Regions from separate parts of the Azospirillum formosense genome, predicted to be linked through region 2. Evidence: riboswitches for the same ligand, from Rfam matches in the RefSeq annotation. Region 2 holds a riboswitch; each other region holds the start of a gene.
What was found. Region 2 has a riboswitch for thiamine pyrophosphate ahead of ABVN73_RS03900 (ABC transporter substrate-binding protein). Riboswitches for the same ligand answer to the same signal wherever they lie in the genome.
Positions count from the first base shown of each region.

Region 1: it holds a riboswitch for thiamine pyrophosphate, as region 2 does, so the genes downstream of both, ABVN73_RS20680 (long-chain fatty acid--CoA ligase) here and ABVN73_RS03900 (ABC transporter substrate-binding protein) in region 2, are expected to answer to the same signal.
Region 3: it holds a riboswitch for thiamine pyrophosphate, as region 2 does, so the genes downstream of both, thiC (phosphomethylpyrimidine synthase ThiC) here and ABVN73_RS03900 (ABC transporter substrate-binding protein) in region 2, are expected to answer to the same signal.
Region 4: it holds a riboswitch for thiamine pyrophosphate, as region 2 does, so the genes downstream of both, thiO (glycine oxidase ThiO) here and ABVN73_RS03900 (ABC transporter substrate-binding protein) in region 2, are expected to answer to the same signal.

Region 1 covers NZ_CP159403.1:1,645,945-1,653,590, reverse strand. Annotated here, with positions in the region: gene ABVN73_RS20685 (DUF5672 family protein) at 1-1,300, opposite strand, end outside; TPP riboswitch at 1,642-1,771, shown strand; gene ABVN73_RS20680 (long-chain fatty acid--CoA ligase) at 1,848-2,939, shown strand; gene ABVN73_RS20675 (acyl-CoA reductase) at 2,924-4,387, shown strand; gene ABVN73_RS20670 (ABC transporter ATP-binding protein) at 4,399-5,169, shown strand; gene ABVN73_RS20665 (ABC transporter permease) at 5,169-5,915, shown strand; gene ABVN73_RS20660 (ABC transporter substrate-binding protein) at 5,923-6,900, shown strand; gene ABVN73_RS20655 (3-oxoacyl-ACP reductase) at 6,918-7,646, shown strand, end outside.
Region 2 covers NZ_CP159402.1:822,545-830,190, reverse strand. Annotated here, with positions in the region: gene ABVN73_RS03905 (branched-chain amino acid ABC transporter permease) at 1-200, opposite strand, end outside; gene ABVN73_RS03900 (ABC transporter substrate-binding protein) at 208-1,362, opposite strand; TPP riboswitch at 1,432-1,529, opposite strand; gene ABVN73_RS03895 (STAS domain-containing protein) at 1,691-2,068, shown strand; gene ABVN73_RS03890 (DMT family transporter) at 2,073-2,966, opposite strand; gene ABVN73_RS03885 (IS630 family transposase) at 3,157-3,810, opposite strand; gene ABVN73_RS03880 (IS630 transposase-related protein) at 3,762-4,121, opposite strand; gene ABVN73_RS03875 (NAD(P)/FAD-dependent oxidoreductase) at 4,246-6,309, shown strand; gene deoA (thymidine phosphorylase) at 6,322-7,644, opposite strand.
Region 3 covers NZ_CP159402.1:1,090,460-1,098,105, reverse strand. Annotated here, with positions in the region: gene hyi (hydroxypyruvate isomerase) at 1-236, shown strand, start outside; gene glxR (2-hydroxy-3-oxopropionate reductase) at 317-1,225, shown strand; gene ABVN73_RS05185 (glycerate kinase) at 1,482-2,744, shown strand; gene oxlT (oxalate/formate MFS antiporter) at 3,000-4,298, shown strand; gene thiC (phosphomethylpyrimidine synthase ThiC) at 4,381-6,222, opposite strand; TPP riboswitch at 6,326-6,438, opposite strand; gene ABVN73_RS05170 (hypothetical protein) at 6,641-6,829, shown strand; gene oxlT (oxalate/formate MFS antiporter) at 6,917-7,646, opposite strand, start outside.
Region 4 covers NZ_CP159405.1:250,850-258,495, forward strand. Annotated here, with positions in the region: gene lipB (lipoyl(octanoyl) transferase LipB) at 1-2, opposite strand, end outside; tRNA gene ABVN73_RS25500 (tRNA-Leu) at 128-214, shown strand; gene ABVN73_RS25505 (STAS domain-containing protein) at 322-624, opposite strand; gene mgtE (magnesium transporter) at 922-2,361, shown strand; TPP riboswitch at 2,408-2,511, shown strand; gene thiO (glycine oxidase ThiO) at 2,503-3,687, shown strand; gene thiS (sulfur carrier protein ThiS) at 3,684-3,893, shown strand; gene ABVN73_RS25525 (thiazole synthase) at 4,111-4,881, shown strand; gene ABVN73_RS25530 (PaaI family thioesterase) at 4,932-5,375, shown strand; gene ABVN73_RS25535 (hypothetical protein) at 5,414-5,887, shown strand; gene ABVN73_RS25540 (NnrU family protein) at 5,921-6,619, shown strand; gene ABVN73_RS25545 (hypothetical protein) at 6,657-7,646, opposite strand, start outside.

The DNA.
Region 1 (7,646 bases), on a different replicon from region 2:
TCATGAAATTGACCTTGAAGTAGAACAGCGGCACGCGGAACCCGGCGATCATCGCCGAACTGTCGCGCAGCGACGCGACCGAGCGGGCGCGCAAAATCTCGTCCACGTCGGAGACGACGACGATGTCGTCCGGCTCCACCTTGTCCAGCCCGAGCGCGATGGCGTTCCGCTGCGCCCGCTCGCGCACCCAGGGATTGTCGGTCTCCGGGAAGTCGGGGGCGACGACCAGCTTCACCTTGTCGAGGAAGGGCAGGAAGCGGTCGCGCTCCTCCATGAAATGCAGGGGCTTGGGCGCGCCGGTGAAGGTCTGCTTGGCCTCGACGATCACGAACTGGTCGACGGTGTCGTACAGCTCGCGGAAGCGCAGCTCCAGAAGGTCGAGTTCGTTGTGGAAGGTGAAGCAGTCGTAGATCTTCGGCTGGCGGCGCTGCGGCGCGGTCACCGCCGGCCAGCGCGACCCCGGCGCCGCCGTCGTCTGCACGGCGTCGGCCAGGGCCAGCACATAGTCCCGCTGCACGCCGGTCGTCCATTCGGTGATCTGGGAGCGCAGGAACGTCTCGTCCCGCCGCGCCACCAGTTTGCGGACCATGGAGGCGAAGGGGGCCTTGCGTCCGGTCAGCGCGAGGCTGGTCATCAGGTCCGTGTAGTCGCGCCGGTCGAGCAGCGGGCCGTCCATGGCCTCGATCCGCTCCTCCAGCGCGCGGTCGCCCAGCACCTTGCCGAAGTTGAACAGGCCGTGGAAGCCGAAGGCCGGTCCCGGCACCGGCGTGCGTTCGAAGGCGAAGCGGTCGGCCACGTCCTCCGGGGCGAAGCGGATGCCGGCCTTCTCCAGCGCCGGGCGCTCGGTCCGGCAGATGACATGGTCCTCGGGAATGCCGGCTTCGAAGGGCAGGTCGCGCAGCCGGTCGAGCAGGGCGGCGGAGCGCAGGGAGAAGCCGCCGTTCCCCACGGTCATGCCGTCCTGGTACCAGCCCCAGCGGGCGCCGATGTAGTCGAAGGCGCGGAACTCCTCCGTCCAGGCCCGCGGGTCGGCGACGAAGCCGTCCCACTGCGCGATCAGGACATGGCCCGTCGTCACCAGCCGGCGCAGGCGGACGTTGATCGTGTCCGAATAGTCGTCCATGTCGCGGATCGGGGCGATCCGGTGGAAGTCGACGCCCGGAATTTTCGGGTCGCGGTCGGAGAGCAGCAGGACGCTGGAGAAGCGGCAGGCGGCGAGGCTGTCCCGGATGGCCATCTCGACCAGGGCGTGGTTCGCCGTGTCGGCGAACACCAGCGTGCAGTCCTCGATCCTCACCATGCCGTTCCCCGTTCCGCCGCCGACGTCGGCCGCCCGCGGGCGCGGATCCTATCACGGGGGTTGTGGGGGTGCCACGGGCGGAGCGCCGGTCCTCCTTTGACGGGCGGGGGCGTCGCATTCGACGTCAAATCCCTCTCCCGTCCCGGGAGAGGGGGCCCGCGGAGCGGGCGGGTGAGGGTCATGCAAGGATCAATGCGCTGATTCTCGGCGGTACCCTCACCCTTCCCACGCCTCGCGTGGGCCCCTTCCCTCTCCCGGGACGGGAGAGGGGCTCCAAAGGCAATGCCTCCGTTCGTTAGCCCGACCTCCTTGACGGGCGGGGGCGGGTCCCTTAGCTTGCAAAGTGTTCCCTGGGGGGCCTCGCTAGGAGGCTGAGACTCCGCCGGCCCGGCGCTTTCATCCGGACAACGCGGTGACCCATCGAACCTGATCCGGGTCATACCGGCGTAGGGACGGGACTGAAGGGCGGCACGGCGTACCCCCATTCCATCCAGACACCGCTTGTCCCGGCAACAGTTTGTTGGCGCTGCAAAAGGTGTGTGCGGACGTGACCGAAGCCCGACTTGTCGAAGAGCTGCTGGCCTTCATCGCCGCCGGAGAGGCGGACGAGGAGGCGTTCAACCGCATGGCGCTGGCCGTCTTCGCCCACCAGTTCGAGACCAACGCCCCCTACCGCCGCTTCGCCACCCAGCGGGCGCGCACCCTGCGCACGGTGAAGAGCTGGCGCGACGTGCCCGCGGTGCCGATCAGCGCCTTCAAGGACCTGACGCTGAGTGGGCGCCCGCCGGAGGAGTGCCCGCACGTCTTCATGACCAGCGGCACCACCAAGGGCGTGCGGGGCAAGAGCCACCACCCGACGCTGGCGGTCTACGACCGCTCGATGACCGTCAATTTCCGCCACCGCTTCATGGGTGACTTTGAACGGCTGCGCATGGGCATCCTGTTCCCGACCGAGCAGGCGATGCCCAACTCCTCGCTCGCCCATTATCTGGCGCTGGCGAAGAGCGAGTTCGGGACGGATGAGAGCCGCTATTTCGTCTCCGACGCCGGGCTGGACGTGGATGGGGCCATCGCCGAGCTGTCCCGCGCCGAGGCGACCGGCGAACCCTACGCCCTGCTGGGGGCCAGCTTCAGCGTCGTGCATCTGATGGACGCTCTGGCCGAGCGGGGGCGGAGCTTCGCCCTGCCGGCGGGCAGCCGCATCCTCGACACCGGCGGCTTCAAGGGCCAGTCGCGCGAGATGGCGGCGGAGGAGTTCTACGGCCGCCTGTCCGCCACCTTCGGCGTGCCGCGCCGGCTGTGCATCAACATGTACGGCATGACGGAGCTGAGCACCCAGTTCTACGACGACGGCAACGAGACCTGCCCGTCGGTGAAGTCCGGCCCGCACTGGATCCGCAGCCGGGTCATCAACCCGCTGACCGGGCAGGAGGTGTCGCGCGGCAGCGTCGGCGTGCTGGTCCATCACGATCTTGCCCACTTCAACTGCGCGTCGGCCATCCTGACCGAGGACGCGGGAGTGGAGGTGGACGGCGGCTTCCAGCTTCTCGGGCGGGCCGACGGGGCGGACGCCAAGGGCTGCTCCATGGCGGTCGAGGACTTCCTCAAAGCGGCGCGGGCCCAATGGCCGTTGGCTTGATGGAGCGTGCCGGGCATCTGCCGGGGCTGTCCGCCGACGCGGTGGATTGGCGGACGCTGACCTTCCGGCGCGGCGCCGAGACGCTCGACGTGGCGGTGCCGGTGCTGAGCGAGGCGCAGATCGCCGAGCTGGCAACGCGGGTGCGCGCCAACGCGCGCACCTATTTGCGAAGCCGCACCGTCACGGAGATCGCCGCCACCATCGACCGCGTCGTCGCCCGGCTGCTCGACCGCGACGACCCGTGGCGGCGGAAGGCGGAACGGCTGCTGCCGCTGGTCACCGGCTACGACGCGGAGATGGTCCGGCTGGGGCTGACCGGCTATCTGAAGACCTTCCGCGGGCCGGAGCTTCGGAAGTTCATCGCCGAGGATTTCGCCAATCCGGCGGTGCTCGACGATTTCCAGCCCATGCCCAAGGGCGGCTTCGCCCGCGCCTTCGGGCCGGAGCTGCTGCTGCATGTCTGGGCGGGCAACGTGCCGGGCCTGCCGCTGTGGAGCCTGATCTCCGGCCTGCTGGTGAAGGCCGGCACGGTCGGCAAGCTGCCGAGCGCCGAGCCGCTGTTCGCCGGCTGGTTCGCGCAAATCCTGGCGGAGATCGACCCGGAGCTGGCCGACTGCATCGCCATCGTCTGGTGGAAGGGCGGCGACGAAGCGGCGGAGCGGGCGTGGCTGACCCGCGCCGACACGGTGGTCGCCTATGGCGGCAACGACGCGCTGGAGGCCATCCGGGCGCGGGTGCCGATCACCACGCGCTTCCTGCCCTACGGCCACAAGATCAGCTTCGCCATGGTCGCCCGCTCCGCGCTCAACGCCGGGAAGGCGGGAGCGGTGGCGCGGCAGGCGGCCTACGACGTGGCGCGCTACGACCAGCAGGGTTGCTACTCGCCCCAGACCTTTTTCGTGGAGCGCGGTGGGCGGGTGTCGCCGCGCGAATTCGCCGGCTATCTGGCGCATGAGCTGGACGCGCTGGGCAGCAAGTTCCCGCGCCGCCCCCTGTCGATGGGCGAGGCGGGCAGCGTCGCCGCGTGGCGCAACGCAGAGGAGACGAAGGGCTTCGCCGACCCGAGCCGCGCCCTGCTGGGCGATCCGGTGGGAAGCTGGGCGGTCGCCTACACCGACGCGGCGGACGGCCTGAGCCCTTGCGGGCTGAACCGCACGGTGACGGTGGTGGCGGTGGACCGGCTGGCCGACGCGGTGCCGGGGCTGGCGCCCTACCGCGCCTTCCTCCAGACCGTGGGCATCGCCGCCGCGCCGGAGGAGCTGTTCGCGCTCGCCGGGGCGCTGGGGGCGGTCGGGGTGACGCGCCTCTGCGCGCTCGGCCGCATGACCGCGCCGGAGGCGGGCTGGCACCATGACGGACGGTTCAACCTGCTGGACCTCGTCACCTTGACCGAGATCGAGGGCTCGGCGGAACGGGCGGCGGAAATTTTCGCCCCCTACACGGATTGAGGCGCCCGGCCATGCCCTTCGTCAGCATCGAACAGGCCGGCTACGGCGTCCCGGGCGGCGGCACCATCCTGGACCGCGTCGACTGGACCATCGGGGAGGGCGAGTTCCACGCGCTGGTCGGGCGCAGCGGCTGCGGCAAGACGACCCTGCTGAAGCTGGTCGCCGGGCTGCTGACCCCCTCGACCGGCAGCGTCCGCATCCAGGGGGAGCCGGTGCGGGGGCCGGGCGCCCAGGTCGGCTTCGTCTTCCAGGCGCCGACGCTGCTGGAGTGGCGGACCGTGCTCGACAACCTGCTTCTGCCGGTGTCGCTGACGCGCCGCCCGCAGCCGGCGGACCGCCGCAAGGCGGAGGAGCTGCTGGACCTCGTCGGTCTGTCCGGACTCGAAGGACGCTACCCCAGCCAGCTGTCGGGCGGGCAGCAGAGCCGCGTCGCGCTGGCCCGCGCGCTGGTCACCGAGCCGCCGCTGCTCCTGCTCGACGAGCCCTTCGCCGCGCTCGACGCCATCACGCGGGAGGAGTTGCAGAACGACCTGCTGACGCTCTGCGCCCGCCACCGCACCACCGTGCTGTTCGTCACCCACGACATCGCGGAAGCGGTCTATCTGGCCGACCGGGTGGCGGTGATGGAGGGTGGGCACCTGCGCCACGCCCTGCCGGTGCCGCTGGCCCGCCCGCGCGGGCGCGACGTCCGCTACAGCCCGCGCTTCAACGCCCTGTGCCTGGAACTGCGCCGCGCCATGGACGGCAATCCCGAGAAGGTGGCGCTGGAGCGCGCATCGTGATGGTCCGCCTCGCCTCCGCCCTGCTGCTCGTCCTGCTTCTGGCGGGGTGGGAGGTCTATTGCCGGGTGGCGGGGGTGTCGGCGCTGGTTGTGCCGCTGCCCTCGGCGGTGCTGCGCACGCTGTGGGACGGGCTGGCCGGCGGCTATCTGCTGCCGCATCTCTGGGTCACCACGGCGGAGATGGCGATGGGCCTCGCCGCCGGCTGCACCATCGGCTTCCTCGCCGGGGTGCTGCTGGCCGAGGTGCCGGTGCTGCGCCGCCTGTTCTACCCCTACATCCTCGCCAGCCAAGTGGTGCCGAAGCTGGCCCTGGGGCCGCTGTTCATCGTCTGGTTCGGCTTCGGCATGACCTCCACCGTGGTCATCACGGCGCTGATCTGCTTCTTTCCGCTGCTGGAGAACACCATGACCGGCCTCCAGCAGGTCGATCCCAACAAGCGGGAGCTGTTCCGCATGCTGCGGGCGACGCGCCTGCAGACCCTGCTGCGCCTCAAGATCCCCTCCGGCCTGCCGGTGATCCTGGCGGGCCTGCGCGTCGCCGTGGTGCTGGCGCTGGTCGGCGCCGTCGTCGGCGAGTTCATCGGCGGCCGGCAGGGGCTGGGCGCCTCGATCATCGCGGCGCAGGGGATGATGGATTCGACCATGATGTTCGCCCTGTTCATCGTCATCACGCTGCTGGGCATGATCGTTTATCAGGCCGCCGCCGGGCTTGAGCGGTGGCTGCTGCGCCGTCCGTGGAAAGGATAATCACACGATGTTCGGGTTCCTGCGCACCCTGGGTGCCGTCGCCGTTTCGGCCTTCCTCCTCTCCTCCCCCGCGCTGGCGCTCGACAAGGTGACCGTGGCGGGCTGGAGCCAGCCGATCAGCGAGATCACCAACCTGCTGGCCGAGCCGGACAAGGGCTTCTTCAAGGCCAAGGGGATCGATCTCGGCTATGTGCCGGGAACCGGCGGCGGATCGGCCATCCAGAACATGCTGACCGGTCAGGCCGATGTCGCCTTCACCGACCCGGCCTCCTTCTACCTGGCGCTCGACAAGGGCGAGAAGCTGATCGCCATCTACAACATCTACCCGCAGAACGTCTTCAACGTGGTGTCGCCGAAGGAGCGCAACATCACCAAACCCGAGGACCTCAAGGGCAAGCGCATCGGCGTCTACAGCCTGTCCAGCGGCACGCGCCAGAACCTCCAGGTGCTTCTGCATCAGGTGGGGCTGAGCGAGAAGGACGTGACCATCGAGGTGACCGGCCTGCTGAACTTCGCCCCCGTCATCCAGGGTCAGGTGGACGCCACCGCGGCGACCGACACCGGCCTGCATGTCGGCATGCAGAAGGGCCTGAAGGACATCAACGTCATCGAGGTCAAGGACACGCTGAACCTGCCCTCCGACATCTTCGTGGTGACGGAGGAGACCTACCGCACGAAGAAGGACGTTCTGAAGCGCTTCCTCGCCGCCTACCGCGACAGCGCCGCCTGGATGATCGCCGAGCCGGAGGAGGCCGCCCGCCTCGCCGTGACCCGCGCCATCAACGGCCGCGACGAGGCCACTAACCTCGCCATCATCACGCTGCGCAACGCCTCCAGCGTGTCGGAGACGACGAAGGCCAAGGGCCTCGGCCATTTCGATCCGGAGCTGATGCAGAAGGGGGCGGACACCTTCAGGCAGCTCGGCCTGATCGCGGCGGACCTCGACATGGCCAAGCTGGTCCGGTCCGACCTGATCCCCGAATAAGGAAGGCTTGGCCCACCATGGATTTCCGCGACAAGACCGTCCTCGTCACCGGCGCCAGCCGCGGCATCGGCGCCGCCATCGCCAAGGCCTTCGCGGCGGAGGGGGCGGCGGTCGCCGTCAACTACCTCCAGAATGCGGACGCCGCCCAGGCGGTGGTCGCCGCTTGCCGCGAGGCGGGCGGCGACGCCTGGGCGGTCCAGGCCGACGTGACCGACGCCGACGCGGTGACCCGCATGGTGGAGCGCACGGCGGAGGAGTTCGGCAAGATCGACGTGGTGGTGAACAACGCCTTCCGCCCCTACGCCTTCGACCCGGAGAAGCGCAAGCTGTTCTGGGACACCGAGTGGGCGGATTACCGGGGGCAGGTGGATGGGGCGCTGCTCGGCACCTACAACGTCTGCCGGGCGGTGTTGCCGGTGATGCGGCGGCGGCCCGGCGGCAGCATCGTGAACATGGCGACCGACCTCGTCGCCCGGCCCACCGTGCCCTATCACGACTACACGACGGCCAAGGCGGCGCTGGTCGGCTTCAGCCGCAATCTGGCGGCGGAGCTGGGGCCTCTGGGCATCCGCGTCAACTGCGTCGCGCCGGGGCTGGTCTACCCCACCGACGCCAGCCGGGCGACGAAGGAGGACGTGAAGGACGCCATCGTCGCCCAGACCCCCCTGCGCCGCATCGCCACGCCGGAGGACGTGACCGGCCCGGTGCTGTTCCTGGCCTCGGGCTGGAGCCGGTTCATGACGGGG
Region 2 (7,646 bases):
AGGAGCAGCCCGGGCAACGGCAGGTGATCCGGCAGATGCGGCGCCAGCGCCACCCCGAGCATCCCACCGGCCATCACGAGATCGCCCTGCGCGAAATTCACCGCCGCGGTGGCGTTCAGCACCAGCACGAAGCCCAGCGCGACCAGCGCGTAGGCGGCGCCCAGGGCCAGTCCATTGACGAGAAGCTGCAGGGTGATCAAGGCTGGCTCACTTCACCATGCCGGTCACCACGCCGGTCACGTTGTCGTACCGCTTGGCGATCGCCGGCACGCGCGAGGCGCCGTCGTAGCAGACGATCACCGCGGAATGCGCCATGTTGCCCTTGCCGTCCGACTTGTAGGTCATGGTGAGGCCCTGATGGGTCCCGGAGGACAGGGCCTTGCGGACGGCTTCCGCGCTGTCCGCGCCGCCCTGCACCGCCGCCAGCACCATGCGGATGCCGTCATACTGGCCGAGCGCGAAGGCGTCGGGCTCCGCGTTGAAGGCGGCGCGGTAGGCGGCGGTGAAAGCCTCCACCTCCGGGCTGCCGCCGGAGATCGGCGAAGCCGCCGTCTCGGCGCAGACGCCCTTCAGCTCGGCCGGTTCCAGAAGCGCTGCCGTGCTCGGCTGGTGCATGGCGGAGCCGGCGACGATCGGCACCGCCACCCCGTTGGCCGCCGCCTGCCGGATGAACAGGGCGGTCGGGCCGGAATGCAGGTGCAGCACCAGCACGTCGGGCTTGGCGGCCAGCGCCTTGGTCAGGACGGGCAGCAGGTCCTTGGCGGCGGGGTCCACCCCTTCCTCGAACACCGGCTCGACGCCGAGCGTCCTGAAGGCCTGCTCCAGATGGGCCTTGCCGCTTTGCCCGTAGGCCGTCGTCTGGTAGATCACCGCCGGGCGCTTCTTGCCCAGCTCCTCCGTCACGTAGCGGGCGTGGGCCTCCTTGGTCACGGCGTCGCCGGGGAAGAAGCGGAAGACCCAGGGGTTGCCCTGCTCGGTGATGCTCGCCGTGCCGGAGACCGTGACCAGCGGAATGCCGTAATCCTGGGCCAGCGGCAGCATCGCCAGCATCTGCGTGCCCAGCATGCTGGCCGCCACCGCGGTGACCTTGCCGCCCGCCGCGCGCTCCAGCGCCGTGACCGCGGCCTCCGGCGAGGTGCCGGTGTCGATCACCTCCGACCGCACCGCCACGCCCGCGGGCGCGTCCTTCAGCGCCAGGACCGCGCCGTTGCGCTGGCTCGTGCCCTCCAGCGACAGGAAGCCGGTCAGCGGCACCAGCACGGGGACCGAGGCCTCGCCCGCCAGCGCCGCGCCCGGAAATAGCGACGCCGAGCAGACCGCCGAAAAAGCCGTTGCCGAGAGGATGGAAAGGAAGCGCCGCATGGTTGTGTCTCCTCCTGCCCGGCGAAGAACCGCGCGAGGACGAGGAGGCCAGGGGTGTAGCGGCGGCACAGCCTCGAACGCTTGGCTCCCTTCGCTGGCATGACCCAGATCAGGTTCGATGGGTGTGGTCTCAGCCCGCCTTGCGGCAGGCACCCCAGCCGTTCGTGTGCACAGTGTGAGCCCGGCGCCCGGCTGTCAAGCGGTGGCCCGGCGCCTTTTCACAATTTCGCAACGCAACAGACACCGGAGAGTCGCGCTTCCCGTGGTTCCTTCCGCCGCCCCCGGCCCGCGCCGGACCGTCGCCCCAACCGGAAAGTCGCCACCCAGCATGCGGCCCACCCCGTCGCACAGCGCCGTCACCCTGCACCCCTTCGCCACGGCGGAGGGCGGATGCGGGCTGCGCGCCGTGCTGTCGGGACGGGTCGACCACGCGGCCCTGCCCGTCCTGACGCCCCTGCTCCGCCGCGTCGCGGAGGCGCAGTCCCTGACCCTGCGCGTCGATCTGGGGCGGGTGGAGTTCCTCGATTCCTGCGGCATCGGCATTCTGCTGGCGCTCCGCAACGCGGTGCTCGACCGCGGCAGCGCCATCGCCTTCGAGAATCACCCGCCGCGAATCCGGCGCGTGCTGGAGCGCAGCCGGCTCATCGCCCTGACGGACCCGCCGGGCGTCACGGACGGCGAGTTGGCGTTTCCCGCCGCCGCCTGACCCGTCAGTCGCCGCGGCGCAGGGTTTCCCGATAGAGGATGTAGAGCCCACTGGCGATGATGATCCCCGCCCCGGCCAGCACGGTGGGGGTCGGCACGTCGCCGAAGACCAGGAAGCCGAGCAGCGTCGCCCAGATCATCCCCGTGTACTCGAAGGGCGCCACCACCGCGGCGCGCCCCAGGCGGAAGGCCTGGGTCATCAGCACCTGCGCCGCGCCGCCCAGCGTGCCGACCAGAAGCATCAGCCCGAGGTCGAACCCGCCCGGCTGCACCCAGTCGGGGATCGCCGCCACGCCGCTCACCACCGTGGTGGTCAGCAGCAGATAGACGACGATGGCCGTGTTGCTCTCCGTCCGCGACAGGCCGCGCACCGCGATCATCGCCAGCGCGTAGAAGAAGGCCGCGCCCACGCCGACGACGATCGGCAGGATCGGCGCGTCGGCCTCCGGACGGGCCATCACCACCACGCCGCCGAAGCCGACCAGCACCGCCGCCCAGCGCCGCCAGCCCACCGGCTCGCCCAACAGAGGCATGGACAGCGCCGTGATGAACAGCGGCCCGGCGAAGCTCAGCACATAGACGTCGGCGAGCGGCAGATGCTTGAAGGCATAGAAGAAGCAGCCCATCGACAGCAGCCCGGCCATCGAGCGGAAGACATGGGCGACCGGGCGCCGCGTGCGCATCCCGCCCCAGCCGCCGCGCGCCACGGAAATGCCGCCGACCAGGATCACCGCCACCACCGACCGCGCGAACATGAGCTGCGCCACCGGATAGCCGCCGCTCAGATATTTGATGAGCGTGTCCATGCCAGCGAACAGGAAGATGGCCAGCAGAAAGCAGCCGATGGCGCGGCGGGTGTCATCGCTGGCGGCGGAAGGCAGGGCGGCGGCTTGGGTCATGATTGCACAGTATCTGAGCAACCATGACGCTGCCCAATGCCGCAACCGCAGGTCTGGCCCGCGCCGCTTCGCCTGTGGAAAGCGCCGGCGTTTCACGCTTCGTGAATCGCCGGACGGGCGTTTGGCGAAGCGGACCCGGCCTTTCGCGGATCGGCGCTGGCCCCGTCCGGTGCCTAAAGCGGATTTCGGTTCAGTTTAGATTCGGGTAGCCGCATAGCTTAAACCACGCTTTGGCGTCGGTAGCGGTGATCGCATTGAGGGCTGGGCCGAGTTCCTCGTTGAGGGCCTCGACGGTGCGGGCTTCCTTGGCGCGCAGGATTCCTTTGAGCTTGGCCCAGCCGGGCTCGATGGGCGAGAGGTCGGGCGAGTAGCGCGGGAGGAAGCGGACACGGATCCCCGCCGTCTCAAAGGCGGCGAGGATATCGGCCCGCTTGTGAGCGGAAAGGTTGTCCATCACGACCACGGCGCCGGGTTTGTCGCGCCGAAGCACGGGCAAGAGCACCTGCTCGACAAAGGCGAGAAACACGGCCGAGGAGGTGGACGCCTCGATGCTCATGGCGGCCAGCATGCCTTCGGCGCTCAACGCCCCGAGCACCGTGACGCGGTGCCACGACCCACAGGGCACGGATCCGAGCGCCCGCTGGCCGCGCGGCGCCCGGGCCTGGGTGGGCGTCATCTGGGTGTTGATGCCGGTTTCATCGAGGAAAACCAAACGCGCCGGTTCATGGACCACCGCATCGTCCCGGTAGGCCGCGCGTTCCGCGGCGATATCCGCGCGCTCTTGCTCGCTGGCCCTCAGCGTCTTTTTTTGCGCGCCAACCCCAGCCGCTTCAAGGTGCGGCACACCACCGCCGGGCTCAGCGCGATGCCGGTGCGTGCGGCCAACCGGTCGCGGTACTGTGCCAGTGTCGCGTCATTATCCTCCCGCACCAAGGCCCGCAGCACGCTCACGCCCTCCGCGTCCAGTTTGGCTGGTACGCCGCCGGCATGCGGCTTGGCGACCCGCCGCCCCTCAAGGCGTGCGGCCCGCACCCAGTTGTACGCGCAGGCTCGGCTGATCTGGAAGCGCCGCGCCAGCAACTCGGGGCCGCCCTCGTGGCGCTCATAAGCCAGCAGAACCCGTTCGCGCAGATCGGAGGAATATGGCTGGCCCATGGCGCGCGGTCCTTCAGCTGTGTCTTCCTCCAACCGCTCAGGCCAGCCAAAATTCCGTCTATACTCAGCGACAATCCGCTTTAGGACAGTCTGGCGGACGTCCCCATCACCGCAAGGGTCCGCCATGCTCCCGTCCAAACCGATCCCCCAACCGATCCGCATCCTTGCCGGCGTCGCGCCCTGGATCGCCTTCGGCCTTCTTCAACCGGCGGGTCATCCGGCCGCCGCGCTGGCGGCGCTGCTGCTCAGCCTGGCGCTCTGCGCCCAGGGTTGGCGGAGTGGTTCGCCGAAGGCGCCGGAACTGGTCGCCGCCGCCGTCTTCGCCGCGCTGCTCCTCGGCGGGCGGCTGGAGCATACGGGCGTGGTCGTCCATCTCGCCCTGGCCGGCATGGCCTTCGCCTCGCTCGCTCTGGGCCGCCCCTTCACCCTGCCCTACGCCCGCGAGACGACGCCGGCCGGCCTGTGGCATCTGCCGCCGTTCGTCGCCGTCAACAAGGCGCTCACCGCGCTGTGGGGGGCGGTCTTCCTGGCCGGCGCCGCCGGCTTCGCCGTCGCGACGGAGGTCGGCGTCGCCACCTCCGCCCTCGCCACGCTGGCCGGCCTGCTGGCGAACCGCCGTCTGCCGGACTGGCTGGTCAACCGGGCCGTCGCCCGCCGGCTGGCCGAGCGGGAGCCCCACCCCTGGCCCGCGCCCGCCGTTCTTGGACAGGGATCGGCAAAGGACGGCGTGGTTGTCGTCGGGGCCGGCATCGGCGGGATGGCGGCGGCGGCCTTGCTGGCGGAGGCCGGGGTCCGCGTCACCGTCCTGGAGGCGCACGACCGTCCGGGCGGCCACTGCTCATCCTGGGAGCGCAAGGTGCGGCTGCGCGACGGGACGGCCGGGCGCTTCATCTTCGACGCCGGTGTGCACGACGTCAGCGGCACCCGTCCGGAGGGGCCGGTCGGGCATCTGCTGCGCACGGTCGGCGTAGCGGAGCGCGTGCGCTGGCAGCCGGTCAACCGCGGCATCGTCCGGAACGGCGTCCTTCAGCCCCTGCCCGGCGACGCCGAGGGTCTGGCCGCCCTGATCGCGCGGGAGCACCCCGGCAGCGCCGCCGGAGCCGCCGCCTTCCTGGAGGAGATGCGCGGGGTTTACCGCGACCTCTACCGCGGCTGCGCCGAGACCGGCCTTCCCCACATCCCGCGCAGCGTCGCGGCGATGCGCGCCTACCCGCTGGAATGCCCGCAGGCCTTCCGCTGGCAGGACCGCGGCTTTCTGGAGATGCTGGAGCATTATGTGCCGGACGCCGGAGCCCGCGCGCTTCTGTCCAGCCTGACCGGGTACCTGTCGGATCGGCCGGAGCGGCTGGGCGCCACCCAGATGGCGCCGATCTTCGGCTATGTCTTCGACGGGGGCGCCTATCCAGAGGGCGGATCGCAGCGGCTGGCGGACGCGCTGGTCGAGGCGATCCGCGCCAGGGGCGGCGAGGTTCGGCTGCGCACCCCGGTCCGCCGCATCCTGATCGAGGACGGCCGCGCCGCCGGGGTCGAAACCATGGACGGGGAATGCATCGCCGCCTCCGCGGTGATCTCCAACGCCGACGCCCGGCGGACCCTGCTTGAGCTGGTGGGGGCGGAACACCTTCCCGCCGCCTGCGTGGAGCACGGCCGGGCGCTGCGCCCCTCGACGTCCGCCTTCCTGGTCACGCTGGCGCTGGACATCCGTCCCGACCTGCCGGCGATGACGTTTCTGAACGACGCGGGGATGGCGCTGGCCCTGCCCTCCGCCCATGACGCCACCCTGGCGCCACCGGGCTGCGCGGCGCTGACGCTGATGCGGCTGGACCCGGCGGGCGGCGCCTGGGACCGCTCCGCTCCCGACTACCGCGCGCGGAAGAGGCGGCGGGGCGATGCGATGATCGCCGCGGCCTCGGCCGTCATCCCGGATCTGGGGCGCCACATCCTGCACCGGCAGGAGGCCAGCGCCGCCACCTTCGCCCGCTACGCCCACACGACGGAGGGCGCGATCTACGGCACCGATCCGGCGCTTCCCGCGAAATCGCCGGTGCCCGGCCTGCTGCTGGCCGGCGGCGGCGTCTTCCCCGGTGCCGGGGTGGAGGCCTGCGTCATCTCGGGCCGCCTCGCCGCGGAGGCCCTGGTCGGACCGGTGCGGGCGCGGCACGCCGAGGCCGGACGCCACGCCGCGTGATGGCCCCGCTTCCTACAGCCGGATGCGGTCGGCGATCAGCGGCCCGGCCGGCGGGGCGGTGTCGGCCACCGTGAAGGCGCGACGGAGCAGAGCCGCCGCGTCCTCCGCCTGCGCCGCGCTGCGGGCGTGGACCACGGCGAGCGGGCGATCCGCCGGCCCCACCGAAGCGCCCAGCCCGGCGACGTCGGCCAGCCCCACGGCGAAATCGATGGGATCGGTCGTCTTGGTCCGCCCGCCGCCCAGGGCCACCACGGCGATGCCGACCGCCCGCACGTCGATGGCCGCCACCACGCCGGCCCGCTCGGCGAAGACCGGCTGAACGACCGGGGCGGCCTCCAGATGGCGGTCCGGCGCGTCCAGCAGGTCGGCCGGGCCGCCCAGCGCGTGGACCATGCGGGCGAAGCGCTCGGCCGCCCGCCCGCTCGCCATCGCCTCGTCGAAGCGGGCGCGGCCGGCGGCGGCGTCGGGGGCCAGCCCGGCCAGCACCAGCAACTCGGCGGCCTGGGCCGCGGTGACCTCGTAGAGCCGCGGGTCGGCCTTGCCGCCGCGCAGGATGTCGATGCACTCCCGCATTTCCAGCGCGTTGCCGGCGGTCCGGCCCAGCACCTCGTTCATGTCGGTCAGCAGGGCGACGGTGGGCAGGCCGGCCCCCTCCGCCACTGTGACGAGGCTGCCGGCCAGTTCCCGCGCCTTGGCGATGTCGGGCAGGAAGGCGCCGGAGCCGAACTTCACGTCCATCACCAGCGCGTCCAGCCCCGCCGCCAACTTCTTCGACAGGATGGAGGCGGTGATGAGGTCGATGGTCTCCACCGTCGCCGTCACGTCGCGGATGGCGTAGAGCCGGCGGTCGGCGGGCGCAATGTCGTCGGTGGCGCCGATCACCGCGCAGCCGACCTCCTTGACCACCCGCTCCAGCGTCGCCCGGTCGGGCTTGGCGCGGTAGCCGGGAATGCTCTCGAACTTGTCGAGCGTGCCGCCGGTGTGGCCCAGCCCGCGCCCCGACACCATCGGCACGAAGCCGCCGCAGGCGGCCAGCGCCGGCGCGAGGATCAGGCTGACCTTGTCGCCGACGCCGCCGGTCGAATGCTTGTCCACCACCGGGCCGGACAGGTCCAGATGGTCCCAGCGCATCACCGTCCCGGAATCCCGCATGGCCAGCGTCAGGGCCACCCGCTCCTCCAGCGTCATGCCGCGGAAGAACACGGCCATGGCGAAGGCCGCCGCCTGCCCTTCGCTGACGGAGCCGTCGGTGATGCCGCGCACGAAGGCGCCGATCTCCGCCGCGTCCAGGCGTGCGCCGTCGCGCTTCCTGCGAATCAGTTCCTGGGGAAGCATCC
Region 3 (7,646 bases), 270 kb from region 2:
ATCTCGTCCCGACCATCCAGCGCCTGCTGCCGAAGATCGCGCATGTCCAGATCGCCGACAATCCGGGCCGCAACGAGCCGGGCACCGGCGAGATCAACTACCCCTTCGTCTTCGCGGCGCTCGACCGGATCGGCTACGACGGCTGGGTCGGCTGCGAGTACAAGCCGGCCAAGGGGACCAGCGAAGGGCTGGGCTGGATGCGCGCCGCCACCCCCGGCGAGACCGTCGCCGCCTGATGGCCATCGCCTGAGGGGGGGCCGCCTGATCGCGCACCCTGTTTCGACCGCCCGAACACAGAAGATTTGAGGACACAGCCATGAACGTTGGATTCATCGGTCTCGGCATCATGGGCCGCCCCATGGCCGGTCATCTGGCCGACGCCGGCCACACCCTGTTCGTCTACGACATCAACCCGGCCCCGGAAGACCTGCTGGCCAAGGGTGCCACGGCCTGCGGCTCCAGCCGCGAGGTGGCTCAGAAGGCCGACATCGTCTTCACGATGGTCCCCGACACCCCCCATGTGCAGGCCGCCCTGTTCGGCCCGAACGGCGTCGCCGAGGGGCTGTCCGCCGGGAAGATCGTCGTGGACATGTCCTCGATCTCCCCGATCGAGACCAAGGCCTTCGCCCAGCGCATCAACGAGCTGGGCTGCGACTACCTCGACGCCCCGGTGTCCGGCGGCGAGGTCGGCGCCAAGGCCGCCTCGCTGACCATCATGGTCGGCGGGCCGGAGAAGGCCTTCGAGACGGTGAAGCCGCTGTTCGAGAAGATGGGCAAGAACATCACGCTGGTCGGCGGCAACGGCGACGGCCAGACGACAAAGGTCGCCAACCAGATCGTCGTCGCCCTGACCATCGAGGCGGTGGGCGAGGCCCTGCTCTTCGCGTCCAAGGCCGGCGCCGACCCGGCGAAGGTCCGTCAGGCCCTGATGGGCGGCTTCGCCTCCTCGCGCATCCTCGAGGTCCATGGCGAGCGCATGGTCAAGCGCACCTTCGATCCGGGCTTCCGCATCGAGCTGCACCAGAAGGACCTGAACCTCGCCCTGTCCGGCGCCCGCGCGCTCGGCGTGTCGCTGCCCAACACGGCGACCTGCCAGGAGCTGTTCAACGCCTGCGCCGCCCAGGGCGGCAAGGCGTGGGACCATTCCGGCATGGTCCGCGCGCTGGAGCTGCTCGCCAACCACGAGATCGGCCAGAACCACCGCGTGACCGAACCCGCGGAGTGAGGGTGCCTGACATTCCCTCTCCCGCCCCGGGAGAGGGAGGGGCCCATGCGCAGCATGGGAGGGTGAGGGTGCCACCAAGGATCAGCGATCAATCCTCGCACGACCCTCACCCGGCCCTTCGGGCCACCCTCTCCCGGGACGGGAGAGGGAAAGACGCCCTCCCCATTGCCCGCCGCGCCAAATCCGTTAGCATTCCCAGCACATGAGGACCGGCGCCGGCGAACGGCGCGGCTCAGGGAAGGGACAGAACCAGACCATGACGACCACCGATCCCCGCGCGCTCCTGACCGACATGTTCCGCGCCGCCGTCGCCTCGGCGCAGCCGGCGCTGTGCGTGCCGCCGCATCTTCCGGAACCGCCGAAGGGCCGCACGGTCGTCGTCGGTGCCGGCAAGGCCGCGGCTTCCATGGCGAAGGCGGTGGAGGATCACTGGAAGGGTCCGCTGTCCGGTCTGGTCGTCACCCGCTACGGCCACAACGTGCCCTGCGAGCGGATCGAGGTGGTCGAGGCGTCGCACCCCGTCCCCGACGAGGCGGGCCAACAGGCGGCAAGGCGCATCCTCGACATCGCCGCCTCGCTCGGCCCCGACGACCTGATGCTCTGCCTGATCTCCGGCGGCGGCTCCGCCCTGCTCGCCCTGCCCGCTCCGGGCATCTCCATGGCCGACAAGCAGGCGGTGTCCAAGGCGCTGCTCCGCTCCGGCGCGAACATCACCGAGATGAACTGCGTCCGCAAGCACCTGTCCGCCATCAAGGGCGGGCGGCTGGCCGCGGCGACCAAGGCGCGGGTGGTCTCGCTGGTCATCTCCGACGTGCCGGGCGACGACCTGTCGGTGATCGCCTCCGGCCCCACCGTGCCGGACCCGACCAGCTACGCCGACGCGCTGGCCGTTCTGGAGAAGTACGGCATCACCCCGCCGCAGCCGGTCATGGACCATCTGCTGGCCGGCCGCGACGAGAGCCCGAAGCCCGGCGACCCGCGGCTGGAGCGCGTCAGCACCATCCTGGTCGCCACCCCGCAGATGGCGCTGGAGCGCGCGGCGGAGGTCGCCCGCAAGGCCGGCGTCACCCCGGTCATCCTCGGCAACGCGCTGGAGGGCGAGTCGCGCGAGGTGGCGCTCGTCCATGCCGGCATCGCCCGCCAGATCGTCGAGCACGACCAGCCGGCGGCCAAGCCCTGCGTTCTGCTGTCGGGCGGCGAGACCACGGTGACCGTGCGCGGCAAGGGCCGCGGCGGGCGCAACGCCGAGTTCCTGCTGGCGCTGACCGTGGCGCTGGACGGAATAAAGGGGGTGCACGCCCTGGCCGCCGACACCGACGGCATCGACGGGACGGAGGACAACGCCGGCGCCCTGCTCGCCCCCGACACGCTGGCCCGCGCCGCCGAGGCCGGCGTCAACGCCAAGGAGAGGCTGGCCGACAACGACGGCTACAGCTTCTTCAGCGCGCTCGGCGACCTGCTGGTGACCGGGCCGACGCTGACCAACGTCAACGACTTCCGGGCCGTTCTGGTCGTGTAAGCGGTGAGGCGTCGCCGGCCGATTTGATATATCACTTACGGCCAGAGCGGCGCCCGCTCACGAAAATTTGTTGCTGTCTCCACGGATTATCCGCCACACTCATCGTCAAGGCATCACGAATTTGGCGTCTGGCATGCCAACGGCATGCAACCGGATTGCCCCGTTCGAAGGATAAAGCGAAGCGGTCGGGCACCGAACGCACCCCGCGCGCGCCAGGACAAGAACGAGATAGCGGACCCATCCGGGAGGAACCATATGCGCCAAACCGGTGCGCGGAGCGCCCTGCCTGTCGGCGGGCGTTGGATGCAGTTGCTTGCCGGCGTCATCTGCATGTCGATGATCGCCAATCTCCAGTACGGGTGGACCCTCTTCGTCGAACCCATCGACGACAAGCATGGCTGGGGCCGTGCGGCCATCCAGGTGGCCTTCACCATCTTCATCGTCACCGAAACATGGCTGGTGCCCGTCGAGGGCTGGTTCGTGGACCGCTTCGGCCCGCGGATCGTCGTGCTGTTCGGCTCGGTGCTCTGCGCCGCCTCCTGGGCGCTGAACGCGGTGGCGGATTCTCTTCTCGTGCTCTACGTGGCGGCGGCCATCGGCGGCATCGGGGCGGGCGCCGTCTACGGCACCTGCGTGGGCAACGCGCTGAAATGGTTCCCCGACCGGCGCGGTCTGGCCGCCGGCATCACCGCGGCGGGCTTCGGAGCCGGTTCCGCCCTGACGGTGGTGCCCATCGCCACGATGATCGAGACCTCGGGCTACGAGGCGACCTTCATGGCCTTCGGGCTGGGCCAGGGGCTGGTCGTCTTCGCGCTCGCCTGGCTGCTGGTCGCCCCGCCCTCCGCCTCCCTCGCCCGCGGCGGCTTCGCCGCCCCGCCCGCGCAGCGGCAATACACGCCGAGCCAGATGGTCCGCACCCCGGTCTTCTGGGTCATGTACGCCATGTTCGTGATGGTGGCCGGCGGCGGGCTGATGGCGACGGCGCAGCTCGGCCCGATCGCCCAGGATTTCGGGCTGGCCCACGCGCCGGTCAGCATCCTCGGCCTCACCCTGCCCGCCCTGACCTTCGCCCTGTCCATCGACCGGGTGCTGAACGGGCTGACCCGCCCCTTCTTCGGCTGGGTGTCCGACCACATCGGGCGCGAGAACACCATGTTCATCGCCTTCGCCATCGAGGCGGTGGGCATCGTCGCGCTCAGCCTCTACGGCCGCGACCCGGTGGCCTTCGTTCTGCTGACCGGTCTGGTCTTCTTCGCCTGGGGCGAGATCTACAGCCTGTTCCCGGCCTGTTGCGCCGACACCTTCGGGTCGAAGTTCGCCGCCAGCAACGCCGGGCTGCTCTACACCGCCAAGGGCACGGCGGCGCTGCTGATCCCCTTCGCCAACATCATCGCCGACGCCACGGGAAGCTGGCACGCGGTCTTCCTGCTGGCCGCCGCGGTCAACGCGCTGGCCGCCGTGCTGGCGCTGTTCGTCCTGCGCCCGATGCGCAGCCGCATGGCCGCCGAGTCGCACGGCGCGCCGGGCGGCCGAAGCGCAACGGCCACGCCCTGACGCTCTCTTCCCCTCCCCCCGCCTGGGGAAGGAGCCGAAGCGAGGGGGCGCCCGCGAGGGCGTCCCCTTTTCGATTCGGGCGCTACTTGGCCGCCTGCCCCTCCTCCAGATAGATCTCCCCGCCCTTGACACGGAAGCTCTCCGACATCTCGGCCATGCCGGAGTTGGCGTACTCCCGCACCTCCTGCGTGATCTTCATCGAGCAGAACTTCGGCCCGCACATCGAACAGAAATGCGCGACCTTCGCCCCTTCCGCCGGCAGGGTCTGGTCGTGGAAGCGCTCCGCCGTCTCCGGATCGAGCGACAGGTGGAACTGGTCGCGCCAGCGGAACTCGAAGCGGGCGCGCGACAGGGCGTCGTCCCGCTCCTGCGCGCCGGGGTGACCCTTGGCGAGGTCGGCGGCGTGGGCGGCGATCTTGTAGGTGACCACGCCCACCTTGACGTCGTCGCGGTCCGGCAGCCCCAGATGCTCCTTCGGCGTGACGTAGCAGAGCATCGCCGTGCCGAACCAGCCGATCATGGCGGCGCCGATGGCGCTGGTGATGTGGTCGTAGCCCGGCGCGATATCCGTGGTCAGCGGCCCGAGCGTGTAGAAGGGGGCCTCGCCGCACAGGGCCAGCTGCTTGTCGACGTTGGCCTTGATCTTGTGCATGGGCACATGGCCCGGCCCCTCGATCATCACCTGAACGTCATGCTTCCAGGCGATCTTGGTCAGCTCGCCCAGCGTCTCCAGCTCGGCGAACTGGGCGGCGTCGTTGGCGTCGGCGATGGAACCGGGGCGCAGCCCGTCACCCAGCGAGAAGGCGACGTCGTACGCCTTCATGATCTCGCAGATCTCCTCGAACCGTTCGTAGAGGAAGCTCTCGCGGTGATGCGACAGGCACCATTTCGCCATGATCGAGCCGCCGCGCGACACGATGCCGGTGGTGCGCTTCGCGGTCAGCGGGATGTGCGCCAGACGGATGCCGGCGTGGATGGTGAAATAGTCCACCCCCTGCTCCGCCTGCTCGATCAGCGTGTCGCGGAAGATCTCCCAGGTCAGGTCCTCGGCCTTGCCGCCGACCTTCTCCAGCGCCTGATAGATCGGCACGGTGCCGATGGGGACCGGGCTGTTGCGCAGGATCCATTCGCGGGTGGTGTGGATGTTGCGGCCGGTGGACAGGTCCATCACGGTGTCGGCGCCCCAGCGGATCGACCAGACCATCTTGTCGACCTCCTCCCCCACCGACGACGCGACGGCGGAGTTGCCGATGTTCGCGTTGATCTTGGTGAGGAAGTTGCGGCCGATGATCATCGGCTCCGACTCGGGGTGGTTGATGTTGGCCGGGATGATCGCCCGCCCGCGCGCCACCTCGTCGCGGACGAACTCCGGGGTCACATGGTCGGGGATGGAGGCGCCGAAGTCGTCGCCGTCCCGCGCCGCCGCCTCGGCCAGCCTCTGGCGGCCCAGATTCTCGCGGACGGCGATGTACTCCATCTCCGGCGTGACGATGCCGGCGCGGGCGTAGGCCATCTGCGTGACCGCCCGGCCCGGCTTGCCGCGCAGCGGGCGGCGCCCGGCGCGGTCGAAGACGGGCACGGCGCGCGTCTCGCCGGCGCGCAGCCCGTCGTCCTCCGGACGGACCTCGCGGCCCTCATAGGCCTCGACGTCGCCGCGCGCCTCGATCCAGGAACGCCGCAGCTCCGCCAACCCGCGGCGGATGTCGGTCCGCACGGCGGGATCGCTGTAGGGACCGGAGGTGTCGTAGACGCGCACCGGCGGCTCGCCGCCGCCCACATGGATGTCGCGCATGGCCACGCGCAGGTCGGGGAAGCGCTCCCCCGCCACATGGACCTTGCTGGACGACGGCAGCGGGCCGGTCGTCACCGAGAAGTGGTCGGACGGCGCGGCCTTTTGGGAAGCGGGGGGAAGTGAGTCAGGCATCTGCTGTGGATCTCCATCGCACATAGGATCGTTGGAGACCCGGGTGTGACGGAGCGGCAGAACGGACGACCGGAGCGGTCCCCTGGAGGGAGTGCGCGTGACGATGGCCCGTTTGTTCCTGTCCCTACGCCGGTACGACCCGGATCAGGTTCAAAGGGTTCGGCGCCTTACGGCATCATCTCAGCCCCGTGCTATGGGGCTCCCCTTGGAACGTCGCCATGCTGAACCATCCGCCCTGCCCACGTCAACGCGATTCACGGCGAATCCCGCACCACCAAATCAATTGGCCAATGCAATTGGCGCGGTTCTGGTATCCATTATCTGGTATACAAAATCCTATTGCGCAGCCTGAGCCGGGCCGCTATGCTGCATCACAACAAAAAACAAAGCCCCCTCCCGAGTGCCCGGAGCCCGTCCCATGCTCGAATCACAGATGATCGCCTTCGTCGCCCTGGCCGGCCTGATGGGCCACGGCCTGACCCTGCTGATGCGGGAGGACGACGAGTGGAACTCCGATCCTCAGGACGAGCAGCCGGACGGCCTCTGGTCGTCGGACCGCTTCAACCAGTCCGGCGAGGGCCACAACCGCCCCTTCTTCCTGGAATGAAAGAAGGCCGCCGCGCGGGGTGCGCGCGGCGGCCGTCATCGACGATAACGTCATCCGGGATGCGAAACCTAAAGCTTCGCGGACCGATCAGTGGCCGGGTTGCACCGCCAGCCCACCCGCACCCTGCTGGGCGGCGAGTTCGGCGTTTCGGGCGTGGTGCTTGCGCAGCATGGGCCGCAGGACGGCGATGGCGCAGAAGGCCGCGATGAGGTCCATGGTGGCGCAGATGTAGAGCACGGTCGCCCAGGTGCCGGTGGCTTCCATCAGCAGGTTGCCCAGCGGGACCAGCAGGGCCGCGACGCCCTTGGCGCAGTAGAGCACGCCGTAGATCTTCGCCGCATGCTTGGTGCCGAAGGTGTCCGCCGAGGTGGCGCTGAACAGGCTGTACACTTCGCCCCAGGCCAGGAACACCAGACCCGACAGGATCAGGAACATGATCGGGTCGTGGCCGAAGCGGCTGAGCATCAGGATGCCGAGGCCTTCGAAGGTGAAGGCGATGAACATCGTCGCTTCACGGCCGATGTGGTCGGAGACGAAGCCGAACAGCGGACGGGAGATGCCGTTCATCACGCGGTCGAGCATCAGCGCGAAGGGCAGAGCCGCCATGGTGATGCCGAACAGGCTGATCGGGGCTTCCTTCACGCCCAGATCGTGGGCGATCACGCCGAGCTGGGCCACCGCCATCAGACCGCCGGACACGGTGCAGATGAACATGACCATCATGACCCAGAAGACCGGCGTCTGCAGCGCTTCCTTCAGCGTGTAGTCGCGGCGGGACTGCAGGACCTTGGTCGAGGCCTTCACCTGATCCTTCTGC
Region 4 (7,646 bases), on a different replicon from region 2:
ATGCCGACGTTATGAACTTTCTTTGCAGAAAACGCGAGACGCCGCTTGATCGGCTGTCGGGGATCTGCTATTCCCCCGCTCCACCCGATGACGGGAGCAACCCCATCGTCGGTTCTACCAGCCTTGTGCGGTCGTGGCGGAATTGGTAGACGCGCAGCGTTGAGGTCGCTGTGGCAGAGATGCCGTGGAAGTTCGAGTCTTCTCGACCGCACCATCCCCCCTGAACCGGGGGATCAGGCAAACAAACGAAAAGCCCGCCGGTCCATCGGACCACAGCGGGCTTTTTCGTTTTAGGGCCAAGGCAAGCAGCCCGGTCCCTCCTCAGCGGAACTCCACATACTGGTCGAGCGCCACGCGCCGCATCGTCTGCACGATGTAGGGTTGCGCGTTGTGCACCGTCACCAGCCCCTTCGCGTCGCGGCAGCGGTTGGCGAGGACGAACAGCATGCCGATCGCCGCGGAGTCGAGGAAGGTCAGATAGCGCAGGTCCAGCCGCACGTCGGGCCGCGCGCCGATGTCCCAGTCCGCCAGCAGGTCGTGGAACTTGCGGCTGTCGTCGTAGGTGAAGCGCCCCGACAGCATGATCCCCTCCTGACCGTCGACGTCGGTGTAGGCGTACTCCATCGTCACATCCGCTGGCCGGTGGTGTCGGTTCTTCTCGGGCTGCGCGAGGTCAAAAGCCCCGCGCGCATTATGGGTGCACGAATTGTGAAGCCCACGCAAGCAATTGCGCGAGCGGCCGGAGGTCCCGAGCCAGTCTGCCGGGCTGGACAAAAGGGCGGCACACCTATATTCGGTGGTCGCCCCGGCGGGAATCCGCGAGGGCTCCCCACCAACCCGCAAACGCCGGTGCGCCATGGTCGGCCGATCGCAGGACCATGCCGTCACGCCGCATTGCCATCGTGAAGGGAGGGTGCCGCCATGCACACCGACCGCCAGGAACCGGATCGTATCCAGGACGATGTGCCGCACCCGGCCGAACGCCCCGACCCGCCCCGCGAGGACGGCGAGGAGGAGCGCGCCTATGGTGTGGAGCCGGAATTCGTCGAGGAGGTCGTCGAACGGCTGCACGCCGGCCGGCGCGACGAGCTGCGGGCCGAGCTGGACAGGCTTCATCCCGCCGACATCGCCGATCTGATCGAGCAGCTCGGCCACGACGACCGCGAGGCGCTGATCGGCGTCCTGCGTCCCGACTTCGACGGCGAGGTGCTGAGCTACCTCAACCACGATCTGCGCGAAGAGATCGTCGAGCTGTTCGAGCCGAAGGAGCTGGCCGCCGCCGTCGCGGAACTGGACACCGACGACGCCGTCGACGTCATCGAGGACCTGGACGAGGAGACCCGGCGCGAGGTTCTGGAGAATCTGCCGGCCGCCGACCGCGCGCTGGTCCAGGAGAACCTGACCTACGACGAATACACCGCCGGCCGCCTGATGCAGCGCGATCTGGTGGCGGTGCCGCAGTTCTGGACGGTCGGAAAGACCATCGATTATGTCCGCGCCGCCAACGACGAGCTGCCGGAGGATTTCTACGACATCTTCGTCGTCGACCCGATGCACCGGGTGGTCGGGGCGGTGCCGCTGTCGCGTCTGCTGCGCCAGAAGCGGTCGGTCCGCATCGCCGATCTGGTGACGGGGGAGGTGGACACCATTCCCGCCACCATGGACCAGGAGGAGGTGGCGAACCTGTTCCGCCAATACGCCCTGGTCTCCGCCCCGGTGGTGGATGCCGGCGGGCGGCTGATCGGCGTCATCACCGTCGACGACGTGGTCCACATCATCGACGAGGAGGCCGAGGACGACATCGGCAAGCTGGGCGGCGTCGGCGATACCTCGATCTACCGCTCGGTGCTGGAAACCTCGCGCTCGCGCATTTCCTGGCTGGGGCTGAACCTGTTCACGGCCTTCGCGGCGGCGGGCGTCATCTCGCTGTTCGAGGCGACCATCGAGCAGATCGTGGCGCTGGCCGTGCTGATGCCGATCACCGCCTCGATGGGCGGCAACGCCGGGACCCAGACGCTGACCGTGGCGGTGCGCGCCCTGGCGACGCGCGAGCTGTCGTCCTCCAACGCGCCCCGCGTGGTGGGGAAGGAGGTCCTGGTCGGGCTGCTCAACGGCGCCGTCTTCGCCACGCTGGTGGGGGCCATCGCCGCGACCTGGTTCGAGCCGATGATCGGCCTCGTGATCGGCTGCGCCATGGTCATCAACCTGTTCGTCGCCGGGCTGTGCGGGGTGCTGATTCCCATCGGGCTGGATCGGATGGGCGTCGATCCGGCGGTGGCCAGTTCGGTCTTCCTGACCACCATGACCGACGTCATCGGGTTTTTGTCCTTCCTGGGGCTGGCGTCGCTTTTGTTGCTGTGACCAACGAAAAGGGGCTTGCCAAAGGCGGCTCTCTTCCGGATGATCCGGGCATTGGCTGGGGTGCCGTGCGGGATGAGCCCGCGCGGCTGAGATCACACCCATCGAACCTGTCTGGATAATGCCAGCGAAGGGAGCCGCCGCATGGTATCCGCGCCCTCATTTCATTCCCATTCCGCACGTTCCGATTGTGCCAAGCCCACCGTCGCCGTCATCGGCGCCGGGGTGATCGGCCTGTCCATCGCCTGGAAGCTGGCCGTCGCCGGTTGCCGGGTCGAGGTCTTCGACCGCGGCGCGGCCGGCCGGGGCGCCAGCCACGCCGCGGGCGGCATGCTCGCCGCCTGCGTGGAGACCGAGCCCGGCGAAGAGAGCCTTCTGCCGCTGACCCGCGCCTCGCAGGATCTGTGGCCCGCCTTCGCGGCGGAGCTGGAGGCCGCCTCCGGCATGGCGGCGGACCTGCGCACCGAAGGCACCATGGTCATCGCGCTGAACGCCGACGACGCGGCGAAGGTGCGCTTCCTGCATGATTTCCAGACCAAGCTCGGCTTGCCCGTGGAATGGCTGAGCGGAGCGGAGGTGCGGCGGCGCGAGCCCTATCTCCAGCCCGGCGTGGCCGGGGCGCTGTTCTGCGCCGGCGATCATCAGGTGGACAACCGCAAGGTCGCCGCCGCCCTGCACGCCGCCGCCCTGCGGGCCGGCGCCGTGGTGCACGAGCACGCCGAGGTCAGCCGCATCGAGATCCGCGGCGGCCGCGCCGTCGGCGTCCAGGTCGGGGACCGGCTTTTCGAAGCCGACCGGGTGGTGCTTGCGGCCGGGGCGTGGTCGGGCTGGATCGACGGAATGCCCCCGGCGGTTCGTCCGCCGGTGCGCCCGGTGAAGGGGCAGATGCTCTGCCTGCGCATGGACGCCCGGCTGCCGCTGCTGCGTCATGTGGTGTGGACGCCGGGCACCTACCTGATCCCGCGGCTGGATGGGCGGCTGCTGGTCGGTGCCACGACGGAGGAACGCGGCTTCGACGACCGGCTGACCGCCGGGGGCCAGTTTGCCCTGCTGGAGGGGGCGTGGCGCGCCCTGCCGGGCATCGCCGAACTGCCCATCGAGGAAAGCTGGGCCGGCTTCCGCCCCGGCACCCGCGACGACGCCCCGATCCTCGGCCTCTCGGAGGTGGAGGGGCTGGTCTACGCCACCGGTCACCACCGCAACGGCATCCTGCTGACCCCGGTCACCGCGGAGTCGATCGCGCGGCTGATCCTGACCGGGGAGGCCGATCCGGTGATCCGCCCCTTCGCGCTCGACCGCTTCGCCCAGCCCAAGGGAGCCGCGGCATGAGCGCGCGCATCCGCGTGAACGGGCGGGAGGAGGACCTCGCCGCCCCCACCGTCGCCGCCCTGCTGGCCGCGCGGGGAATCGCCGCGGGCACGCGCGGGGTCGCCGTCGCCCTGAACGGCGCTGTCCTGCCGTCCCGCCGCTGGGAGGAGACTCCCCTGTCCGCGGGCGACGCCCTGGAGATCATCCGTCCCGTCCAAGGCGGCTGACCTTCTCGCCCGCTGCGCCTCTTGATCGTTATTCCCACAGGCGGCGCCCAATCCCTCTCCCGTCCCGGGAGAGGGTGCCCGCGCAGCGGGCGGGTGAGGGTCGTGCAAGGATCAAGGCGCTGATACTCGGCGGTACCCTCACCCTTCCCACGCTTCGCGTGGGTCCCTTCCCTCTCCCGGGGCGGGAGAGGGCATATCAATCATCAAGGAAACACCCATGAACGACACGCTCACCATAGCGGGCCGTGAGTTCCGCTCGCGCCTGTTTCTCGGCACCGCCGGCTACCCGAACCAGCAGGTCATGCTCGACGCGCTTGAGGCCAGCGGCAGCGAGCTGGTCACCCTCGCCATCCGCCGCATCAGCCTGGACGGCTATTCGGAAAGCCTCGTCGACGTCATCGGCGACCGCGCCGGGCTTCTGCCCAACACCGCCGGCTGCCTGACCGCCAAGGAGGCGGTGCTGACCGCGCAGCTCGCCCGCGAGGCGCTGGGCGTGGACTGGATCAAGCTGGAGGTCATCGGCGACCGCGAGCTGCTCTATCCCGACGTCGAGGAACTGCTGCGCGCGACGGAGGAGCTGGTGGCCGACGGCTTCACCGTTCTGCCCTACTGCAACGACGATCCGGTGACCTGCCGCAAGCTCGCCGACCTGGGCGCGGCGGCGGTGATGCCGCTGGGCGCCTTCATCGGCTCCGGCCTGGGCATCCGCAACCCGCACGCCATCGAGACGATCTGCGCGCGCAGCCCGGTGCCGGTGGTGCTGGACGCCGGGATCGGCACGGCGTCGGACGCCGCCCTGGCGATGGAACTGGGCTGCGCCGCCGTCCTGCTGAACACCGCGGTGTCGAAGGCGCGCGATCCGGTGCGCATGGCGGCGGCGATGCGCGACGCGGTGGCGGCGGGGCGGTCGGCCCGTCTGGCCGGGCGCATGCCGAAACGCGCCTTCGCGGAGGCGTCGAGCCCGCAGCTCGGCTTGATCGGAACGTAAGGCTGGCGCAGGGTAGGAGCCGCCCGAACACAATCAGAGAGACCCGAGACGTGCCCAAGACCTTCGAACCGCGCGATCCGGACTGGGAGGCGCGCTGCCGCGCCGGCTTCGAGCGCCAGCCGATCTGCAAGACGCTGGGGATCGAGCTGACGCGGCTGGAGCCCGGCTTCTGCGAGATGCGCCTGCCGTTCCGCGCCGACCTGACGCAGCAGCACGGCTTCTTCCACGCGGGCATGGTCAGCACGCTGGCCGACAACGCCGGTGGCTACGCCGGCTACACGCTGATGCCGGCGGGCAGCGAGGTCCTGGCGGTGGAGTTCAAGGTCAATCTGATGTCGCCGGCCAAGGGCGAGGTGATGATCGCCCGCGCCCGCGTGTTGAAGCCGGGCCGCACCCTGACCGTCACCAGCGTCGAGATCTCGATGCTCGACGGCGGGGTGGAGAAGGACTGCGCCATCATGCAGCAAACCCTGTTCTGCCAAGGCCCCGCCTGACCCGTCCCACCCCCTTTCATCCGCTCCAGGAGGTTCGCATGCCGCTGTCGCGTCTTTTCGGTGCCGCGTTGATCGCGGGCGCCGCCACCGTCGCCCTGGCCCAGCCGGCCTTCGCCCAGAAGAAGGAGCCGCCGGCCTGCGGCGCCGTGTCCTTCCGCCCCATCGCCCCCGGTGCGCCGGATGGCGAAACCGACGCCGGCCTCTACAAGTCCCGATTCGGCAAGATCGAGGTGAAGGCCGAGGTCAAGGGCGGGCAGGCCACCAACTACTACATGGTGCTGAACGGCAAGCGCATCGACGCGACCGCCAACCCGCCCAAGGCCGCCGATTCCTGCCTGACGTCCAAGAGCGTCAAGCTCCCCTACCAGAAGCAGGCGGCGGGCGCCTGCACCGGCAACCGCTTCCGCGTGGTGATCGACCGCTCCGGCAAGCAGCCGGTGGCCCTGTTCTTCGGCCTGCACGGCGACGACTGGGCCTATTGCAGCGGCACGACGCTGGAAAAGGGCGCCTGACGAGACCTGTAGGACGCGACCGGGAGACCGCGCATGACCGGCACCATCGCCCATCTGTCCGCCGCGGGGCTGTTCCTGCTGCTGACGCATTTCGGCATTTCCAGCACGCCGCTGCGCGCGGCGCTGGTCGGACGGCTGGGCGAGAAGCCCTATCTCGGCCTCTATTCGCTGATCTCGGCGCTGGCCTTCTGGTGGCTGGTGGCGGCCTACAACGCGGCGCCCACCGTGCCCGTGTGGCCGCCCGCCGGCGGGCTGGCCTGGGTGCCGGTCCTGCTGGTGCCGGTCGCCCTGGTCCTGCTCGTCGCCGGGCTCACCACCCCGAACCCGACCTCGGTCGGACAGGAGAAGCTGCTGACCGGAGACCGGGAGCCGGTCCGCGGCATCCTGCGGGTGACGCGGAACCCGTTCCTCTGGGGCGTCGGGCTGTGGGCGGTCGCCCACATGGTGCCGAACGGCGATCTCGCCTCGCTGATCCTGTTCGGCACGCTCGCCCTGCTGGCGCTGGGCGGCAGCGTCCTGATCGACGCGAAGCTGGCGCGGCGGCTGGGGGCGGAGTGGGACCGCTACGCCGCCCGCACCTCCAACCTGCCCTTCGCGGCGATCCTGGCCGGGCGCCAGAGCCTCGTCTGGCGGGAGATCGGCTGGTGGCGCCCGGCGGTGGCTCTGCTGCTTTACGGCGGGCTGCTGCACCTGCACCGGATGCTGTTCGGCGTGTCGCCGCTGCCCTGGTGAGGGTCCGTCACCCCGCCGGTTCCGAGACCGACTCCGCTCAGAAGGTCATGCCGCGCACCTGATCGCGCAGCGTGTTGCGGGCGGTGTCGGCCTCCTTGCGGGCAGTGGCCAGCTCGCGGGACAGCCCGTCCAGGCGGGTTTCCTGCTCGCCCATCTTGGCGATGGTCCGCTTGAACAGGTCGCTGTCGCGCGGCAGCGTGGCGAGGTTCTGGCGCAGCCGCTCCTGCTCCTTGCCGATCTCCGCCTGTTCGCGCTCCAGGTCGGCGACACGGCGCTCCTTGTCGGCGACGGCGCCGCGCAGCGCCGCGACCTTGCCCAGGGCCTCGCGCGCCGCGGCCGGCAGCTCGGTGGAGGAGGCGTAGGCCCGCACCTGCTCCGGCGACATCTCCGAGATGCCGAAGCGTTCGATCCGCGGCCGCTCCAGCGCCACCGACAGGGTCACCGTCTGGCCGGCGGGCACCGCCACAGGCAGGCGGTAGGCGTCGGCCGTCAGGTCGGGAGCGGCCCCGCCGGTGGGCTGCACCAGCTCCCAGCCGGAACGCCGCGGGTGCTCGACGATGACGGTGCGGTCCTCGCCCGCCGCGCCGGCGATCCGGTAGGTGGTGGTCTGGCGGTCGGTCACGGTCAGCTGCAGCACCCCGTCGGCCAGGGTGGCGCGGGACAGGGTGCGGCTCGGCTGCTCGGAGCGATCCACCGTCACCGCCTGATCCACCGCGAAGCTGAGGATCCGGCTTTCACCCGCCGGCAGGGTGGCGAGCCGCGCGTCGCCCACATAGGCAGCGGCCCCGTTCAGCCGTTCATAGAGCGTCAGCACGCCCGGCGGCAGGCCGGTCTCGCCCGAGTCGCCGTTGCTGAGGCGCAGCGCGGCCAGCGGGTGGCGCGGCTGGGTGTTGGGCTGGTAGAGCGACAGCCGCTCCGCCGGGATGGCGCGGGCGGTGATCGGCATCATCATCGTGCCGCCGTTGGCCAGGGTCACCGGCTGCGGGTAGCGGAACAGCACCTGCGCCGTCGCCTCCGTGCTCTCGGC